3 regions of the Amycolatopsis sp. NPDC024027 genome follow, and region 1 is predicted to be linked to each of the others. Evidence: riboswitches for the same ligand, from Rfam matches in the RefSeq annotation. Region 1 holds a riboswitch; each other region holds the start of a gene.

What was found. A riboswitch is a leader RNA that binds a small molecule or an ion and turns the genes downstream of it on or off. The one in region 1 is predicted to bind S-adenosylmethionine.
Region 2: another riboswitch for S-adenosylmethionine. It lies ahead of thrC (threonine synthase); the one in region 1 lies ahead of AB0F52_RS27995 (aminotransferase class V-fold PLP-dependent enzyme).
Region 3: another riboswitch for S-adenosylmethionine. It lies ahead of AB0F52_RS01105 (ATP-binding cassette domain-containing protein); the one in region 1 lies ahead of AB0F52_RS27995 (aminotransferase class V-fold PLP-dependent enzyme).

Annotation. Positions count from the first base shown of each region.
Region 1 covers NZ_JBEZYY010000012.1:186,781-193,368, reverse strand. Annotated here, with positions in the region: gene AB0F52_RS28000 (potassium/proton antiporter) at 1-1,203, shown strand, start outside; SAM riboswitch class IV at 1,383-1,497, shown strand; gene AB0F52_RS27995 (aminotransferase class V-fold PLP-dependent enzyme) at 1,537-2,880, shown strand; gene AB0F52_RS27990 (hypothetical protein) at 2,898-3,497, shown strand; gene AB0F52_RS27985 (hypothetical protein) at 3,502-4,113, shown strand; gene lspA (signal peptidase II) at 4,191-4,808, shown strand; gene AB0F52_RS27975 (RluA family pseudouridine synthase) at 4,805-5,734, shown strand; gene AB0F52_RS27970 (AsnC family protein) at 5,824-6,588, opposite strand, start outside.
Region 2 covers NZ_JBEZYY010000014.1:149,006-155,593, reverse strand. Annotated here, with positions in the region: gene AB0F52_RS30820 (ComEC/Rec2 family competence protein) at 1-2,112, shown strand, start outside; gene thrC (threonine synthase) at 2,328-3,593, opposite strand; SAM riboswitch class I at 3,607-3,740, opposite strand; gene holA (DNA polymerase III subunit delta) at 3,888-4,868, shown strand; gene rpsT (30S ribosomal protein S20) at 5,175-5,435, opposite strand; gene AB0F52_RS30800 (DMT family transporter) at 5,801-6,588, shown strand, end outside.
Region 3 covers NZ_JBEZYY010000001.1:238,803-245,390, reverse strand. Annotated here, with positions in the region: gene metG (methionine--tRNA ligase) at 1-556, shown strand, start outside; gene AB0F52_RS01120 (TatD family hydrolase) at 566-1,402, shown strand; gene AB0F52_RS01115 (transglycosylase family protein) at 1,692-3,119, shown strand; gene rsmA (16S rRNA (adenine(1518)-N(6)/adenine(1519)-N(6))-dimethyltransferase RsmA) at 3,346-4,182, shown strand; SAM riboswitch class I at 4,319-4,409, shown strand; gene AB0F52_RS01105 (ATP-binding cassette domain-containing protein) at 4,617-5,630, shown strand; gene AB0F52_RS01100 (4-(cytidine 5'-diphospho)-2-C-methyl-D-erythritol kinase) at 5,757-6,588, shown strand, end outside.

The DNA of each region.
Region 1 (6,588 bases):
TCCACAGTGTCCGTGGTGGTGAGCATCGCGGTCACCGGCGCGGCGCTGCACTGGCTGCTGGGCCTGGACTGGCGGCTGGCGCTGCTGTGGGGCGCGGTGCTCGCCTCGACCGACGCGGCCGCGGTGTTCTCGGTGCTGCGCACGGCGGGGATCGGCAAACGGCTCACCGGCGCGCTCGAACTCGAGTCGGGCATCAACGACGCGCCGGCCTACATCGCCGTCGTGGTGCTGGCCGAAGGCACCACTGTGGACTGGACGCTGCCGCTGCTGGCGGTCTACGAGCTGGCGGCGGGCCTGGCCATCGGGCTGGCCTTCGGCTGGCTCGGCGGCCACGCGCTGCGCCGGGCCGCGCTGCCGGCGACGGGCCTCTACCCGCTCGCCACGGTCGCGGTGTGCGTCGTCGCGTACTCGTCCGGGCAGCTGCTGCACGCGTCCGGGCTGCTCGCCACCTACGTCGCCGCGCTGGTGCTCGGCAATTCGCGGCTGCCGCACCGCTCGGACACGCTGTCGTTCGCCGAGGGCCTGGGCTGGCTGGCGCAGATCGGGCTGTTCGTGCTGCTCGGGCTGTTCGCGTCGCCGGGCCGGCTGCTCGACGCGATCGTGCCGGGCCTGGTCGCGGGCGCGGTCGTGCTGCTGCTGGCGCGGCCGGTCTCGGTCGTCCTGGCGATGCTGCCGTTCCGGCTGCCGTGGCGGGAACAGGCGTTCCTGTCGTGGGCCGGGCTGCGCGGCGCCGTGCCGATCGTGCTCGCGATGATCCCGCTGTCGCAGGGCCTGCCGGGCGCGCAGCGGCTGGTCGACGCGGTGTTCGTGCTGGTCGTCGTGTTGACGTTGGTGCAGGGCGCGACGCTCGGCCCGCTCGCGCGCCGGCTCGGGCTGGCCAAGAAGTCCGAGCCGCACGAGGTGGAGGTCGACTCCGCGCCACTGGACGAGCTGGGTGCCGAACTGCTGCAGGTCCGGATCCAGCCGGGATCGAAGCTGCACGGCGTGTACCTGTCCGAGCTGCGGCTGCCGATCGGGGCGACGATCAGCCTGGTGGTGCGCGACGGCGCGGGCTTCACACCGCAGAAGACCAGCCGGCTGCAGGAGAACGACCAGCTGCTGGTCGTCACGACGAGCGCCGTCCGCGACGACGCCGAACGCCGGCTGCGCGCCGTCGACCGGGCCGGGCGCCTGGCTCGCTGGAAGGGCGAATCCGGCCGCTGACGGAAACGCGGCCGTGCCGTCGGCGGGGCTGAACCGGACGCGGCCGCGACGGGGACGGCGTCACGTTCGCCCGGATTTCCGGGCGCCGCGGCCGTGCGTGCTCACTGTCTGTGAGCGGCGTCTCAGAATGTGAGGCAGGGGTTGGCCACCGGCCGCGTTCTCGGTTACCTTCTGGTTCAGGTCATGAGTGCCAGCGCGAAGCCCCGGCTTGCTGGCCGGCAACCCTCCTACCGCGGTGGGGTGCCCCGGGTGAAGACCGGGCCGGTCGCGCCGTGCGACGGGCAAGCGCGGGCCCCTCGCCGGGGTCCCCCGGATCGCCGAGGAGGCACCCCGATGACTCTCGCCATCGACCGCACCCCGCTCGAAAGCCCCGCAAGCCCCGAAGCCCGCGCCATCCCCGCCGTCGCGGGGGCGGCGCTGCGGGTGCCGCTGGTGACCGGCGGGGACATCGGCTACGCCAACCTCGACCACGCCGCGAGCGCCCCGTGCCTCGAGGCCGTCCGCGGCGCCGTCGACGAGTTCCTGCCCTGGTACGCGAGCGTCCACCGCGGGGCCGGCTTCGCGTCGCAGGTCTCCACCAAGCTCTACGAGCGCACCCGTGACGTCCTGCGCCGCTTCGTCGACGCCCGGCGGACCGACACCGTCGTCTTCACCCGCAACACCACCGACTCCTTCAACCTCCTCGCCCGCAGCCTGCCGCGGCACACCACGGTGATCGTCTTCGACACCGAGCACCACGCCGCGCTGCTGCCGTGGCCGGGACCGAACGTCCGGCGGATCCCGACCCCGCGCACCCGTCTCGCCGCGGTGTCCGCTGTGGACGAAGCACTCGCGGCCGCCCCGCAGGGACCGCGGCTGGTCGTCGTCACCGGAGCGTCCAATGTGACCGGTGAACTGCTCCCGGTGGCCGAAATCTCCGCCGTGGCACGGAAACACGGCGCTCGCATCGCGCTCGACGCCGCCCAGCTCGCCCCGCACCGCCGGATCTCGCTCAAGGAACTGGACGTCGACTACATCGCCCTGTCCGGCCACAAGCTGTACGCGCCCTTCGGCGCGGGTGCGCTGATCGGCCGCGCCGACTGGCTGCGCGCGGCCCGGCCGTACCTCGCCGGCGGCGGCGCGACCAAGCTCGTCACCGAGGACGCCGTCGTCTGGAACACCGGCCCGGAGCGCCACGAAGCCGGTTCGCCCAACACGGTCGGCGTGTACGCGCTCGGTGTCGCGTGCGAGACCCTCGGTGAAAACTGGGCCGCGATCGAAAACCACGAACAGGCCCTGCTCGCCCGGCTGCGCAAGGGCCTCGAGGCCATCCCGGGCTGCGCCGAGCTGCGGTTGTTCGACGCGCCGGTCGACCGGGTCGGCACGGTCAGCTTCGTCGTCGACGGCTTCGACCCCGGCTGGCTCGCCGCGGTGCTGTCCGCCGAGTACGGCATCGGCGTCCGCGACGGCGCCTTCTGCGCCCACATCGCGGCCAAGCGGCTGATCGGCGTCGCCGGCGGCGACGGGCAGCAGGCGGTCCGCGTGAGCCTCGGCCTCGGCAGCACGGAGGAACACGTCGACCGCGTGCTCCTGGCGCTGCGGCAGATCGTCGCCCGCGGAGCACGCTGGGAATACGCGAAGGTGGACGGCCGCTGGGCGCCGGTGGGCGACCCGCGGGAGCTGCCGCCCTTCTGCTGAGCAGCTAACCTGGGCCGATGGGGAGAGGGCGTTTCTGGTTTCCGCTGGCACTGCTGGGGTTCGCCCAGATCGGCCTGGCGGCGGTGCAGCTGGTGGCCCGCCGCAGCCGGGCCGAAAGCGAGTCCGCGAACCTCCTCATCGGACCGTACTCGGTCCCGCCCGGCGTGACCGAGCACAGCCAGGCGTATCCGTTGCCCCTGGACGATTTCCGCCGGGTGGAAAGCGGCCTGCCGGCCGGGCCCGCGTGGCTGGTCGCGCTCGGCGTGGTGCTCGCCGGGACAGCCGTCTGGTACGCGCTGGCCCTGCGGCCCGTCCGCACCGGGCGGTTCGTCCTCGGCACGGTCGCCGCGCTGCTCGCCGTCCCGCTGCTCGACCTGGTCGGGACCCGGCAGTTCCGGCTCGACGAGGGGCTGCGCGGCCCGCTGCTGGCCACGCTCGGCCTGCTGGTGCTCGCCGCCTACGAGCGCAGCCTGCTCCTCCTGGTCACCGTGGTCGCGTTCGCCCTGGTCGTCGTGGTGCTCTCGGCGGACATGGCGGGCGTGCTGATCTCGGCGGTGATCCTGCTCGCCGCCGCCTTCATCGCGCTGCTGCGGGGAAACCCGAGCTCGATACGCTGACGCGATGGGGAGTTCACGGCGGTCCTGGTTCCCGTTGGCCGCGCTGGGGTTCGCGCTGCTGGTGATGGTGGCCGTCGAGACGGTCCCGGACGGTATCGAAGCCGGCCAGGGGTACCAGCTGTCCCCAGGCTGGTACGGCCTCGGGACCGGCGGAGTCGGCGGCCCCGGCCGTCCGGCCGGAAACGAGGTGCGGGCCATCGCGTTCTCGGCCGACCCCACGCCCGCGACGAAGCTCGGCTGGCTCGCGGGTCTCGCCTGCGTGGTGCTGGCCGTGGCCGCCTGGTACTGGCGGGAGCTGCGGCCCCCGCGCCCCGGCCGGTTCCTGCTCGGCACGCTCGGGGCGCTGGCCGCCGTCCCGCTGCTCGACCTGGCCGGCGCCCTCCAGCTCCGGCTCGGCGGCGACGTCCGCGGCGCTCTGCTGGCGACGCTGGGCCTGGTGCTGCTGGCCGCCCACGAGCGCAGCCGGTTCCTGCTGGCCGTAGCCGGGGTGTTCGCGCTGGTCGCGACCGTGTTCCTGCCCCCGGTGGCCGGCGCGCTCGCCGCGGCGGGCGTGCTGTTCGCGGCTGCCTTCGCCGTCCTCCTGCGCCCGCGGCCGGACGGGCCCGACACGGCCTGACCAGCGCCGTGGACAATGGACCGGTGAGCACCGAGCCCAGCCACTCCGAACCCGACACCGCCGCGCCCGCCGACGCGGTGCCCGATCCCGCCGCGGACGCGCCCGAGAACCCGGAGGTCCCGGCGAAGCCGCTGCTGCCCAAGCGGCGGGTCGGCTGGGTCTTCGCGGTCGCCGTCGTGTTCTGGGCGATCGACCTGGTGACGAAGAACCTGGTCGTGGCCAACCTGGAGGGCAAGGAGCCGGTCAAGGTCCTCGGCGGGCTGATCTACCTGCAGGTCATCCGCAACCCCGGTGCCGCGTTTTCGATGGCCACCGGCATGACGTGGGTGCTCGCCCTGGTCGCGCTCGCCGTCGTCATCGCGATCGTCTGGCTGTCGCGGCGGCTGCGGTCGATCGGCTGGGCGATCGGCCTCGGCCTCGTGCTCGCCGGCGCCACCGGCAACCTGACCGACCGCATCTTCCGCGCGCCCGGCGGGCTGCAGGGCCACGTCGTCGACTTCATCTCGGCGTTCGCCCCGAACGGCAAGGGCTTCGCGATCTTCAACATCGCCGACTCCGCGATCTGCGTCGGCGGCGCCCTGATCGTGCTGCTGTCGCTGCTGGGCAAGGACTACGACGGCACGTCGACCAAGGACAAGCCGGCCAAGGACAAGAAGAAGGCCGAAGCACCGGAGCAGCAGGAGGAACAGGCGTGAGCTCGCGGATGCTCCCGGTGCCCGACGGGCTCGACGGGATGCGGGTCGACGCCGGCCTCGCCAAGCTGCTCGGACTGTCGCGCACGGTCGTCGCCGAGCTCGCCGAATCCGGGGACGTGCTGCTCGACGGCCGTCCGGCAGGCAAGTCCGACCGGCTTTCCGGCGGCGGCCTCCTGGAGATCACGCTGCCCGAACCGGCGAACCCGATCGAGATCGTCGCCGAGCCCGTCGAGGGCATGCAGATCCTCCACGACGACGACGACATCATCGTCATTTCGAAGCCCGTCGGCGTCGCCGTGCACCCGAGCCCTGGCTGGACCGGCCCGACCGTCGTCGGCGGCCTCGCCGCGGCCGGCCTGCGCATCGCGACCTCGGGCGCGGCCGAGCGCCAGGGCGTGGTCCACCGGCTCGACGCGGGCACCACCGGCGTGATGGTGGTGGCCAAGAGCGAGCACGCGTACACCGTGCTGAAGCGCGCGTTCAAGGAGCGCACGGTCGACAAGGGCTACCACGCGATCGTCCAGGGCCACCCGGACCCGATGCGCGGCACGATCGACGCCCCGATCGACCGCCACCCGCGCCACGACTACAAGTTCGCGGTGGTCCAGGGCGGCCGCCCGAGCGTGACGCACTACGAAGTCGTCGAGGCGTTCCGGGCGGCGTCGCTCGCGCACATCAAGCTCGAAACCGGGCGGACGCACCAGATCCGCGTCCACTTCTCGGCGCTGCGGCACCCCTGCGTCGGCGACCTGACCTACGGCGCGGACCCGGTCCTGGCCCGCCACCTCGGGCTCAGCCGGCAGTGGCTGCACGCGAAGACCCTGGGATTCGCCCACCCGGCGGACGGCCGGTGGGTCGAGTTCGAGTCGGAGTACCCGGACGACCTGGCGAAGGCCCTGGAAAAGCTGCGCGACGAAAGCTACTAGTGAGGCTTATTCAGCCGTCGCCCGCCGCATGACATCGCCGGTAGCCGCCGGTTTCCGCGCGGGGCGCGGCGGGCTGACCAGAATAAGCCTCAATCCTCGATCGACCAGGTGATGGTGCGCTCGTCCGGCTCCGGCCGCGGGCTCCAGCGGACCGAAACCACGCGGGTGGCGTCCGGGAGGACGTACACCGTGTGGCCGCCCAGCGTTTCGCCCGGTTTGACGCCGATCTTGTGCGGGGGCCGGGACGTCAGCGACACCGGGGCCTTGCCGATCGCCTGGCCGTCGGCGGCGAGCAGCTCGAGGTAGTTGTCCGGCAGCGACGCGAACGGGATCGGCCCGCGGTTGGTGATCTCGGTGTGCACCACCACCGCACGCTCACCGGCTTCCAGGCGGTACCCGGCCGCGCTGAACAGGTAGTCGGCCGGGTCCTGGACTTCCAGCAGCTGCACCGACAGCTGCTCGCCCTCCAGGCCCTGGGTCTCCATGACCTCGCCGAGCCGGCCCCGCTTGCCGGCGGCGGGCCCGCTCGGCCGGGCGGGTTCGTCGCCGCGGGCCCAGGACGCCGTCTGCGGCACGCCCCACGTGCTCACGGCCGGGTCGAGCGGCACCGGCGGCGGCGTGAACGGCCGGGGCGGGCGCGGCGGCTGCTGCGGTGGCGGGCCGGGGTAGCGCCCGGACGGCGTCCCCTGGACCTGGTGCGGCCCGGACGGCGTGCCCTGGACGGTGTAGGGCCCCGAAGGCGCGCCTTGCACGGTGTACGGCCCGGAAGGGGCGCCCTGGACGGTGTACGGCCCCGAAGGCGTCCCCTGGACGGGCGGGGGCATCGGCGGGGCGGGCTGGTGCGGTACGGGCTG
Region 2 (6,588 bases), on a different contig from region 1:
CGCGACGAACTTCGTGCCTCCGCCGCAGAAGGGCTGCCGGCGGCATTGCGGGTCGTCGTCGCCGAACGTCCGAAGCCCGTGCGGAGCGCGGGGTATGCCGATCAGCAAGCCGGTGCCCGGTCGGTCGTCCTCGCCGCCGATGTGCGCACCGCATCAGTCGACGGCCGGCCGGTTCCCTCCTCCGGCCGCGTCCTGCTGTTGGCCCCGGTCGCGCAGTGGGCGTCGCTGCTGCCGGGCCAAGAGGTGACGGCGACGGGTCTGCTGATGCCGCCGCGCGGCTCGGATCTGACCGCCGCGGTGCTGTCGGTGCGCGGCCCGCCCGGGGAGCCCGGCCCGGCGCCGTGGTGGCAGCGGGCGGCGGCCGGGCTGCGCACCGGTCTCCACGACCTGTGCCAGGTCCTGCCGGACGAACCCGCGGGCCTGCTCCCGGGACTGGTGCTGGGCGACACGAGCGCGTTGTCCCCGCGCGTCGAGCAGGAGTTCGTCTCCGCGGGCCTCACCCACCTCACCGCGGTCAGCGGCGGGAACCTCGCGGTGATCTGCGGGGCGGTACTGCTCCTGTTGCGCCTGCTCCGGCTCGGGCCCCGGCTGTCGGCCGCGGCGGCCGGCACGTGCCTGTCCGGGTTCCTCGTCCTCGTCGGCCCGGAGCCGAGCGTGCTGCGCGCGGGGGTCATGGCGGCCGTGGCGCTGCTGGCCCTGGCGCTGGGCCGCCGCGGTTCGGCGCTGCCCGCACTGGCCTTCGCGGTGTGCTTGCTGGTGGTCGCGGATCCGGCGATGGCCACGGACTTCGGCTTCGCGCTGTCGGTGTGCGCCACCGGTGGGCTGGTCCTGCTCGCGCCCCGCTGGGCCGACGCGCTGGTCCGCCGCGGGATCCCGCCGGGCTTCGCGGAAGGGCTGGCGATCCCGCTGGCGGCATTCCTGGTGACGGCGCCGGTGCTCGCGGGCATGGCGGGCTCGGTGAGCCTGGTTTCGGTGCTGACCAACGTCCTCGCCGCGCCCGTGGTGGCCCCGGCGACGGTGCTCGGCGTGCTGGCGACGGTCACCGGCCCGTGGTGGCCGGGCGCCGGGAAGGTCCTGGTGCACCTGGCCGATCCGGAGGCCCGGTGGCTGATCACCGTCGCCCGGCACGGCGCGCGGGCGCCGGAGGCGGTCATCGCCTGGCCCGGTGGCTGGGTGGGTGGCCTCCTGGCCGCTGCCGTCCTCGTGGTGCTGGTGCTCGCGCTCCGGCACCGGCGGGTGCGCGTGCTGGTGGCGGTGCTCGTCGCCGGCGCGCTGCTGGTGTTCGTGCCGGTCCGGGTGCTGGCGCCGGCGTGGCCGCCGCGGAACTGGGCGATGGTCGAATGCGACGTCGGTCAGGGTGACGCGGTCGTGCTGGCGACGGCCGAACCGGGACGGGCGGTCGTGGTGGATGCCGGGCCCGAGCCCGGACCGGTCGACGAGTGCCTGCACCGGCTGGCGGTCGACCGGATCCCGCTGCTGGTGCTGAGCCACCTGCACGCCGACCACATCGGCGGCCTCGCTTCGGTCTTCGAGGGCCGTGCGGTCGGCGCGATCGCCGTCGGGCCGGGGCGGTCGCCGGGGTGGGCGTGGCGCCAGGTGGCCGCCGAGGCCACCCGGCGGGCGGTGCCGCTGGTGGAGCTGACCCCGGGCGAGCGGCTGGACTGGCCGGGCCTGGCGCTCGACGTCCTGGGCCCGCGTTACGTACCCGCCCGCTCGGACGGGCCGCAGGACGGCACGACGATCAACAACAGCTCGGTGGTGCTCCGAGCGGAGACCACGGCGGGCCGGGTCCTGCTGACCGGCGACGTCGAACTGGCCGCGCAAGCGGACCTGCTGGCCGACATCGGAGATCTGAAGGCGGAGGTGTTGAAGGTGCCGCACCACGGAAGCCGCTACTCACTGCCCTCGTTCCTCGCGGCGGTGGCCCCACGGGTGGCCTTGGTCAGCGTGGGCGCGGGAAACACGTACGGGCACCCCAGCAAGTCCACAATGGACACCCTGACGGCCCTCGGCGCACGAGTGACCCGCACGGACGTGGACGGCGACACGGCGGTGGTCACCGGAACAGCGATAGCCCGCCGTGGCGAGCCCCGCGGCCCGCCTCGCCGGTGATGGCCGGGGCGGGGAAGGGTGCCGTGGGCCGGTGACTCTTGCCGGAGAGGTGCCGTGGGCCGGTGACTCACGCCGGGGAGGCGACACGTGGTTCGAGCGCCCGGGGAGACAAGGTGCGCCGCCGGGCCGGCGAGCTTGAGCCCGGGGGAGGCGACACGTGGCCGTGCCCCTCCGCCGAGCGCCGGGGCGGGCCGAGTGGCCGCCCCGGCCGGAGCTCAGTAGCCGAGGGCCTTGTTCACGGCCGCGGCCGAGGGCGGCAGGGTTGCCTTGGGACCCACGTGGTTCTCGATCGCGTCGAGGGTCTTGAGGCCGTCGCCGGTGATGAGGAGCACCGTCTCGGCGTCCGGGTCCAGCTTGCCCGTCTCGACCAGCTTCTTCGCCGTGGCGACGGTGACCCCGCCGGCCGTCTCGGTGAAGATGCCTTCGGTGCGGGCCAGCAGGCGGATGCCCTCGACGACCTCTTCGTCCGAGACGTCCTCGATCGCGCCGCCGGTGCGGTTGACGATGTCGAGCACGTACGGGCCGTCGGCCGGGTTGCCGATCGCCAGCGAGCGGGCGATCGTGTCCGGCTTCACCGGCTGGACCACGTCGTGGCCCTCGCGGAACGCGGCCGAGACCGGCGAGCAGCCGGTGGCCTGCGCGCCGAAGACCTTGTACGGGCTGGCGTCCACGAGACCGAGCTGCCCCAGCTCACGGAAACCCTTGTCCACCTTGGTCAGCTGCGAACCGGAGGCGATCGGCACGACGATCTGCGGCGGGATGCGCCAGCCGAGCTGCTCGGCGACCTCGAAGGCCAGCGTCTTCGAGCCCTCCGAGTAGTACGGCCGGACGTTCACGTTGACGAACGCCCACTTCGGGTGCTCGCCGGCGAGCTCGGTGGCGAGGCGGTTGACGTCGTCGTAGTTGCCGTCGATGGCGATGAGGTCGCCGTCGTACACCGCGGTGGTGAGGATCTTGGCGCGCTCGAGGCTCTTGGGGATCAGCACGACCGACCGCCAGCCGGCGCGGGCCGCGGCGGCGGCCGTCGCGTTGGCCAGGTTGCCGGTCGAGGGACACGCGAGCACCTCGAACCCGAACTCGCGGGCCGCGGCCAGCGCGACGGCGACGACGCGGTCCTTGAACGAGTGCGTCGGATTGCCGGTGTCGTCCTTGACCCACACGCGCTTGAGGCCGAGTTCCTTGGCGAGGCGGTCGGCGCGGACCAGCCGCGTCGCGCCCGGCTCGGTGTTCGGGATCTCTTCGACGTTGGACGGAACGGGAAGGAGTTTCTTGTAGCGCCAGATGTTCTTGGGGCCGGCCTCGATGTCTTCGCGGCGGACGCGGCCGAAGTCGTACGCGACCTCGAGCGGCGAGAAGTCTTCGGCGGAGACGAACTCCGGAGCGAGCGGCTGCCGGTGGCCCTCTTCCTTCGACACCAGTTCGACGGCGGGTCCGAGATCCGGGGTCTTCGTGGTGGAGGTCGTGCCGAGGGTGGCGGTCATCGCGAGGTTCCTTTCCTCATCTGCCCCGCCGAAGCGGGCCGGAATTGGCACCGTGGTCGTCAGCTATCCCGCGATCGCGGGATGACAGGCTGTACGCCGGTTGCCGGGGCTTCGTCGGGCCGTTCCCTCTGCCCCTCTGGATGAGCGGTATTCAATTGTCGGTGCGCGCACGCCGGATCCTCCGGGGCGGGCTGCCTCGGCTACACCGTACGACATCGCGCTCGGGACGTGCCACGGTGGCCGCTCGACATCACCGGAGCGGGGGCATCCGAGCGCAAGTGAGAGGATTCCCGGGTGACCGCGCAAGCCACCGCCCCGGCCCCGCTGCACCTGGTGCTGGGTGAGGAAGAACTGCTGATCGAGCGGGCCGTCCGCGAGACGCTCGCCGCCGCGCGCGCGATGGACGCGACCGCCGAGCTGACCCGGGCCCGGGTGTCCGATCTCACAGCGCCCGAGCTGGCCGAACTGGTCAGCCCGTCGCTGTTCAGCGAAGGCCGGGTGATCGTCCTGGAGTCGGCGCAGGACATCTCCCAGGAGCTGGCCGACGCCGTCGCGGCCTACCTGAAGGACCCGGCCGACGGGGTCGTGCTCGTCGTCGTGCACACCGGCGGCGGCCGCAGCAAGGCGGGCAAGACGCTCCCGGCGGCGCTGAAGAAGGCCGGCGCCGAGGTCACCGAGTGCCCGAAGCTGACCAAGCCGGCCGAGCGGGAGCAGTTCGTGCGCCACGAGGTGCGCCGGGTGGGCGGCAAGATCGACCCGGCGGGGGTCGCCGCCCTGCTCGACGCCGTGGGCTCCGACCTGCGGGAACTCTCTTCGGCGGCGACGCAGCTGGTCGCGGACACGGGCGGCACCGTCGACGCCGACGCGGTTCGTCGCTACCACCGCGGCCGGGCCGATGTCACCGGCTTCGCGGTCGCGGAGAAGGCGGTCAGCGGCGATCGCGCGGCGGCGCTGGAGTCGCTGCGCTGGGCGATGCAGCTTGGTGTCCCGCACGTGCTGGTCGCCGACGCGCTGGCCGACGCGGTCCGCACGATCGCCCGGGTCTCCGGCGCCGGCCGGGGCAACCCGAACCAGCTGGCGGGCGAGCTGGGCATGCCGCCGTGGAAGATCCGCAAGGCGCAGGGTCAGTCCCGGGGCTGGAACCCCGACGGCCTCGCGACGGCGATGCGCGTGGTCGCGCGGCTGAACGCCGAGGTCAAGGGCGTGGCGGCGGACCCTGGCTACGCGCTGGAGCGCGCGGTCCTCCAGGTGGCGGCGGCCAAGGGCGACCGCTGACCGCAGCGGCTCCGGACACGAAGAACCCAGACGCGAAGAGCTCCAGGCGCGAGGAGCCCGGCTCGAGAGCCCAGGTGCGAAGAGCCCGGACCTGAGGAGCCCGGACACGAGAGCCGGACCCGAGGAGCCCAGGCGCGAGAGCCGGACCCGAGGAACCCGGACACGAGGACGAGGAGCCCAGGCGCGAGGTGCCCGGACCTGAACAGCCCGGACCTGAAGAGCCGGAAGCGAGAAGTCCGGGCGCAAAAGGCCTGGACATGAAGAAGGCCCCGGCCGAAGCCGGGGCCTTCCCAGAAATCAACCAGCTCAGAGCGCGTTGACGCGCTTCGCCAGCGCCGACTTCTTGTTGGCGGCCTGGTTGGCGTGGATGACGCCCTTCGAGACGGCCTTGTCCAGCTTCTGGGCGGCGTCGCGCTGCAGCTCGGCGGCCTTGGCCTTGTCGCCGGCCTCGGCGGCTTCGCGGACCTTGCGGATCGCGGTCTTCACCGAGGACCGGATCGCCTGGTTGCGCTGACGCGCCTTCTCGTTCGTCGTGATGCGCTTGATCTGCGACTTGATGTTGGCCATAGGGCAACTCCTGTTTCACTCGGTGAGATTCGCCGCCGCGCTGAAGTGGCCCCGCTCGATGAGCAGGTTTCCTCCATGACGGAATGCCGCACGGGCAGCGAGCGATCACTCTAACAGCCGGGCCGCCGGCGCCCGGAGCCGGGAGTACCGTGGGCGACGGCAGTGCCTAGGGTTCCGTCGCCGGTCCGAGCAACCCGCACCACCCGCACCACGCACCACACGCACCACACAGCATCACCCAACCAGGACCGGTGGGTCTGGTCCGAGCGGCACCATCGGCGGGCCCGGACGGCCGGTCGTTCATCTGACGGGGCAAAAGCCTGGAGGACCGGCTGTTCGCGCGCGCGAACAGCCGAAGGGGTCCCGTGAACGCCACCGCCTTGTCCCTCGTCCTCGTCGCCGCCGTCGTGCACGCCGCGTGGAACCTCGCGGCCAAGCGGGTCTCCTCCGGGGGCACCCAGTTCGTCTGGCTCTACTACACGGCCGGCGCCGTCTTGCTGCTTCCCGTCACGATCGTGCTGCTCGTCGTCGAAGACCACCGTCCACAGTGGAGCTGGCTGCTCGCCGCCGCGGTCACCGCCGTCCTGCACATCGCCTACGGGGTCGTGCTGCAGCGCGGGTACCGCGTCGGCGACCTCTCCGTCGTCTACCCCGTCGCGCGGGGCACCGGGCCGCTGCTTTCGGTGCTGGCCGCCGTCCTGGTGCTCGGGGAACGGCCCGGTCCGCTCGGCCTGCTCGGCGCGTTCCTGGTCGTCGCCGGGGTGCTGGTGATCAGCACCGGCCGGAAGGGCGGTGACTCCCGCGCCGTGAAAGCGGGGATCCTCTACGGGCTGCTGACCGGGGCCGTCATCGCCGGCTACACGCTCTGGGACGCGCACTCGGTGACCGGCATCGGCGTGCCGCCGGTCGTCTACTTCGGCCTGGGCTCGGTCCTGCAGAGCGTGCTGCTCGTACCCGGCGCCCTGGCCGATCGTGCCGAAGTGACGCGGATCTGGCGGGACCAGCGCCGCGAGGTCCTGCTCGTCGCGGTCCTGTCGCCGATCGCCTACATCCTCGTGCTGTTCGCCCTCACCATGGCGCCGGTCAGCCTGGTCGCGCCCGCCCGGGAGCTGAGCATCGTGCTCGGCGGCCTCGCCGCGTGGCTGGTCCTGGG
Region 3 (6,588 bases), on a different contig from region 1:
GGCGCACAAGAACGTCGGCGCCATCCCGCGCCCGGAGGCCCCGACGGCGGCGGACGAAGAGCTGAAGGCGTTGTCGCGCAAGGCTTTCGACACCGCGGGTGCGCACCTGGCCCGGTCCCGGTTCAAGCAGGCGGCGAGCGAGGCGATGAAGGTCGTCACCGCGGCGAACAAGTACATCTCCGACCAGGAGCCGTGGAAGCTCAAGGACGACCCCACGCGGCGCGACACCGTGCTGCACACCGCGCTGCAGGTCGTCTCCGACGCCAACACGCTGCTGACGCCGTTCCTGCCGCACTCGGCGCAGAAGGTGCACGAGGCCCTCGGCGGCACCGGCGTCTGGGCGGCCCAGCCGGAGCTCAAGGAGGTCGACGACCTCGACATCGACGGCCGGGTCAACCCGATCCTCACCGGCGACTACGCGAGCGAGCAGGCGAAGTGGGAGTCGAAGCCGATCGAGGTCGGCAAGCCGCTCGCCAAGCCGTCACCGCTGTTCGCCAAGCTCGACCCCGAGCTGGGCGAGACCGGCCCGGAGTGGGCACCGATCGTCAAGGAGTAAGAGGTACGCATGGGTGAACAGAAGCGCGAGCTGCCGCCGGTCCCGGACCGGCTCCCGGTGTCGGTGGTGGACGCGCACACCCATCTCGACGCGTGCGGCGCGGTCACCGCGGCCGATGTCACGGCCATGGTCGACCGCGCCGAGCGCGCCGGCGTCGCCCGCGTCGTCACGGTCGCGGACGACCTCGCCTCGGCCCGCTGGGCCGTCGAGGCGGCGGGCTGGGACAGGCGCGTCTTCGCCGCGGTCGCGATCCACCCGACCCGGACCAAGGAGTTCGGCGAGGCCGAGCGGGCCGAGGTCGAGCGGCTGGCGGCCGGGGACCGCGTGGTCGCCGTCGGCGAGACCGGCCTCGACTACTACTGGGACTACTCGCCGCACGACGCCCAGCAGGAGGCGTTCCGCTGGCACATCGACCTCGCGAAGCGGCTGGGCAAGCCGCTGATGATCCACGACCGCGAGGCCCACGACGACGTGCTGCGCATCTTGGCCGAAGAGGGCGCGCCGAATGCCGTAATCTTCCATTGTTTTTCCGGGGACGCGGAAATGGCCCGCAAGTGCGTCGACGCGGGATATGTCCTTTCCTTCGCGGGCACCGTCACGTTCAAGAACGCGAAAGGCCTCCACGCGGCGGCCCGGCTCTGCCCGCCCGGGCAGTACCTGGTCGAGACCGACGCGCCGTTTCTGACCCCCCACCCGTTCCGTGGGCGGCCGAACGAGCCGTTCGGCGCCGCCTACACCGTCCGTCACCTCGCGGCGCTCAGGGGCGAAGCTGTCCACGAAGTCGCCGAATCGGTCCGGACCACCGCCGAGCGCGTCTACCGACTCCCCAGTGTCACAACGGGTTGAACGCATTGCGACAACAGGGTTCCCCGTTCGGCCACCTGATGGAGTGACTCAGATCACGACACTCCGGGGGGTGTTTGCGGAACCTGCCGCGACCCGTTACTGTCCCGTGATCGTGCCGGTCGGTACTGCACCATGCAGTTGCCGGCTGTTACGCCCACAGTCACGTCAGTGCACGTCGGGGAAGCGGAACCAGGAGCGGTACGGCCTGGAACCGTGACGATGGCGCCGGCTGAGGGCCCAGACGTAAAGGTGCCGCCCCGAACGGCGCCTTGGGAAAGGGAACGACCCGGTGACAGGTAGCAGACAGGCTGGAGCGCGCTCCGCGGCCGTCCTCGAGCGCGATTTCGAGAACACTGCGTACGGCCAGCTCGACTTCTCCGACGACCCGAACATCACGCAGCAGGACATCCTCGCCGCGCTCGGCCCGGACGCCGACGCGATGATGGCCGAGATCGACGTCGACGTCGACGAGCTGATCCGGCTCATCAACGCCGAGACGACGTACCTGCCGCCGATCGTCATCCCGGACGGGCTCGACGAGGACCGGACCATGTCCCCGCAGGCCAAACGGGCCTCGCTGGACGAGGGTCTGCGCGAGACCACCAAGATCTGGAAGCGCCGGTTCCTCAAGGGCGCCGTCCTCAGCGTCATGATCAGCGTCGCCGGCGGCGGCGCGGCCGCGCTGGCGATGAACAAGAGCATCACCGTCGACGTCGACGGCCACCAGCAGACCGTGCACTCCTTCGGCGGCACCGTCGGCGAGGTGCTCGAGGACGCGGGCCTGTCCGTCGGCGCGCACGACTCGCTTTCCCCGTCGCCGCAGGCCGAGGTCGGCGACGGCGGTGTCATCAAGCTCGAGCGCGGCCGCCAGCTGAAGATGATCGTCGACGGCGCGGAGCACACCTCCTGGGTCCGCGCGACCCACCTCGGCGACGCGCTGTCCCAGCTGGGCATGACCGGCATGGACAAGCCCGGCACGTGGATGTCGATGCCGAAGGACGGCGAGCTGCCCCTGCAGGGCGCGACCGTCGAGATCAAGACGCTGAAGAACATCACCCTGTTCGACGGTGCCAACGCGCCGAAGCAGGTGAAGACGACCGCGGTCACGACGAAGGAGTTCCTGGGCGAGTACAAGCTCACCCTGGGCCCCGAGGACCAGGCCGAGGGTGGCCTGGACGTCAAGCTGACCGACGGCGCCGAGGTGCACCTCAGCCGCACCGGCGTCTCGACGGTGACCCAGAAGGAGTCCATCGACCCGCCCGAGCAGAAGGTCGACGACCCGGACCTCGCCAAGGGCAAGACCTCGGTCGAGGACCCCGGCACGCCGGGCGAGAAGATGGTGACCTACAAGGTCACGCAGAAGAACGGCAAAGAGGTCTCTCGCGAGAGCATCTCCGAGAAGGTCATCACCCAGCCGAAGCCGAAGATCATCCACGTCGGCTCCAAGCAGGCCCCGACCCCGGAGATCGGCGACGGTTCCGCGTGGGACCGCATCGCGCAGTGCGAGTCGGGTGGCAACTGGGCCATCAACACCGGCAACGGCTACTACGGCGGCCTCCAGTTCGACAAGCGCACGTGGGACGCCTACGGCGGCGACGAGTACGCCGCGCTGCCGAACCAGGCCTCGCGTGAGCAGCAGATCGCGGTCGCGGAGAAGGTCAAGGCCGGCCGCGGCGGCAGCTACAGCGCCTGGCCGGTCTGCGGCAAGAAGGCCTGACGCTCCACTTCCCGGAACGGCCCCCGTCCACCTCGGACGGGGGCCGTTCCGCGTGCGCCAAGAGGCCTCACCCGTGACTGGGGAGGCATCTCACGTGTCCAGGGAGGCATCTCGCCGATGCCCCTCCAATCACGTGAGATGCCCCTCCAGACACGCGAGATGCCCCTCCCGTCACGCGAGTTCCGCCGCCGATCACGCGAGTTTCGGCTTCAAGTAGGCTCGTCCGGTGGTTGAACTGCTGGGACCTGCCGAGATCCGCGGGCTGGCGGCCGAACTCGACGTGCGGCCGACGAAGAAGCTCGGGCAGAACTTCGTGCACGATCCCAACACCGTCCGCCGGATCGTCGAGCTGGCGGACATCGCCCCCGGCGACGTCGTCCTCGAGGTCGGGCCCGGGCTCGGGTCGCTGACCCTCGGGCTGCTCGCCACCGGCGCCCACGTCGTCGCCGTCGAGATCGATCCCAAGCTCGCCGAGCGGCTGCCCAAGACCGTCGCCGAGCGGGGGCCCGACGCGGCCGGACGGCTCACCGTCATCGGTGCCGACGCCCTGCGCATCACCCGCGAGCAGCTGCCCGCGCCGACCGCCCTCGTCGCCAACCTGCCCTACAACGTCGCCGTGCCGGTCGTGCTGCACCTGCTGGCCGAGGTGCCCTCGCTCCGGAAGGGCCTCGTCATGGTGCAGACCGAGGTCGCCGACCGGATGGCCGCCGGCCCCGGCAGCCGGATCTACGGCGTGCCCAGCGTCAAGCTGGCCTGGTATGGCTCCGCGCGCAAGGTCGCCGCCGTGCCGCGCTCGGTGTTCTGGCCCGTGCCGAACGTCGATTCCGCGCTCGTCGCCTTCGAACGCGGCGACACGACGGCGTCCGAAGACCGGGAGCTGCTCTTCGGCCTGGTGGACGCCGCCTTCTCACAACGCAGGAAGACGCTGCGGGCCGCGCTCGCGGGCTGGGCGGGTTCGGCCGAACGCGCCGGCGAGCTGCTGACGGCCGCCGGGATCGACCCCCGGACCCGCGGCGAGCAGCTCGGCGTGCACGACTTCGCCCGGATCGCCGCCGCGCGTTAGCCGCTCCACAGTGGAAGCGGTGAAAGGCGTGAAAATACGCCCGCGCCGCCCGTGATCCCGCGATTCGGACACCTCCACTCGTGTGATCTGGGCCAACAGGCTTGCGTTCGCTCCTCGGGATCGGTTTTACTCAGTACGTCCATCCCGAGCGACTGAGAGACCTGGCTCGCCGAAGTCGCAGCAACCACCCTCCACAGGGCAGGTGCTACCGCCAGGACCGATGGAGGCCGTTTTCGATGAAGAGGGTAGCTCGCCCCCTGCTCCTGACCAGGCGTCGCGTAGTCGACGAAGGCCGCCGCTCCGTGACCGCATGTCGACGCTCCAACTGAGCTTGTCGTAGCCGGTCCACCTCTTCTTCATGCACCGTCCGAACAGGACGGAACTTGCCTGCGGCCGGGTGCCGCCACGCGTGCACCCCGTTTTCTGGAGCCTTCGTGATCACCGTCGAAAACCTGTCCAAAACCTTTGCCACCAACGGAAACTCCGTCGTCGCGCTCCGGGACGTGAGCGTCGACGTCCAGGCCGGCTCGCTCTTCGGCGTGGTCGGTCCCGCCGGGTCCGGCAAGTCCGTCCTCGCCCGCTGCATCGCGCTGCAGGAGCGCCCCGACCGCGGCGTCGTCCGCCTCGACGGCCTCAACACCGGCACCCTCGACGGCCGCCGCCTCCGCGAGATCCGCCGTCAGCTCGGTGTCGTTTCGACGAAACCGGAGCTGATCGCCGAGCGCACCATCGCCGGCAACATCGCCTCCCCGCTCGAGCAGCTCGGCGTCGACGGCCCGCAGCGCCGCAGCCGGGTCGGCTCGCTGCTCGACCTCGTCGGCCTGACCCCGCGCGCCGCGCAGCGTCCAGGCGAACTGTCCGCCGGTCAGCTCCGCCGCGTCGCGGTCGCGAAGGCCCTGGCGGCGGCGCCCGCCGTGCTGCTCGCCGACGACCCGACCGCCGGCGTCGACCCGGAGGAGGCCGGCGCGGTGCTCGCCGTCCTCGACCGGGCGCGCTCCGAGCTGGGCGTCACCGTCGTCGTCACGACGCCGGACGCGGGCGTGGTCCGCCGGGTCTGCGACGACGTCGCGGTGCTGGAGGACGGCACGGTCGTCGAGCGCGGCACGGTCCTCGACCTGATCTCAAACCCGGCCAGCCGCACCGCGCAGGCGCTGCTGCCGGCCATCGAGACCGTCCGCGCGCAGGCGGCGCGCTACGACCGCTCGGCCGACGTCGTGCTGGTCGGCTTCGCCTCGGTCGGCGCGCTGCTGCCCGAGGCCGCGGGCCGCTTCGACGTCGAGTTCGCCACCATCGGCGGCGGCCTGACCCGCATCGGCGACACCCCGGTCGGCCGCTTCCGCCTCGGCGTCCGCGGCGAGCGGGCCGACGCGGCACTGGCGTGGGTCGCCGAGCGCGGCGGCCACGTGACGTACACCGCCCGCGGCCCGCAGGGTGTCGCAGCTGCCTGACTGACCGGGTTTTCGGGGGTTCCGGGTGGCGGAGCCCCCGGCCCGGGGCGAAGCCACGGCTGTCACAGCAACGCCCCGATGCGCAGGTCGCATCGGGGCGTTTTCGCGGGCACGTAGGCTGGTCGGGTGCTCGCCGTAGTTCCGCCCCCAGTCACCGTCCGGGTCCCGGCCAAGGTGAACCTGCACCTGTCGGTCGACGACCTGCGTGAAGACGGTTACCACGAGCTGGTGACCGTGTTCCAGGCGCTGTCGCTGACCGACGAGGTGACCGTCGCGGTCACCGAAGAGCCCGGCATCGAGGTCTACGGCGAGGGGGAGGGCTCGGTCCCGACCGGTCCCGAGAACCTGGCCTGGCGGGCCGTCGAAGCGCTGGCCGGGCACGTCGGCCGCACCGGGGAACCGAAGGTCCGGGTGGTGCTGCGCAAGGGCATCCCGATGGCCGGCGGGATGGCGGGCGGCAGCGCCGACGCGGCGGCGACGCTCGTCGGGCTGGCGAGCCTCTGGAACCTCGACGTCACCCGCGACGAGCTGGCCGAAATCGCCGCCGGGCTGGGCAGCGACGTCCCGTTCGCGCTCTACGGCGGCACCGCGCTGGGCACCGGCCGCGGTGAGCAGCTGGTCCCGGTGCTGTCGCGGCACACGTTCCACTGGGTGCTGGCTTTCGACGCAGAGGGGCTGTCGACGCCGAAGGTGTTCGGCGAACTGGACCGCCTGCGCGCGGCGGGCAACCCGCCCCGGATCGGCTCGCACACGCCGGTCGTCGAGGCGCTGGCCTCCGGCGACCCCCGCCAGCTGGCCCTGCTGCTGGGCAACGACCTGCAGGCGGCCGCGGTCTCGCTGCGCCCCGGCCTGCGCCGCACGCTCCGGGCGGGGGTCAACGCGGGCGCGCTCGCGGGCACGGTGTCCGGCTCCGGTCCGACGTGCGCGTTCCTCTGCGAAGACGCGCAGTCGGCGGTGG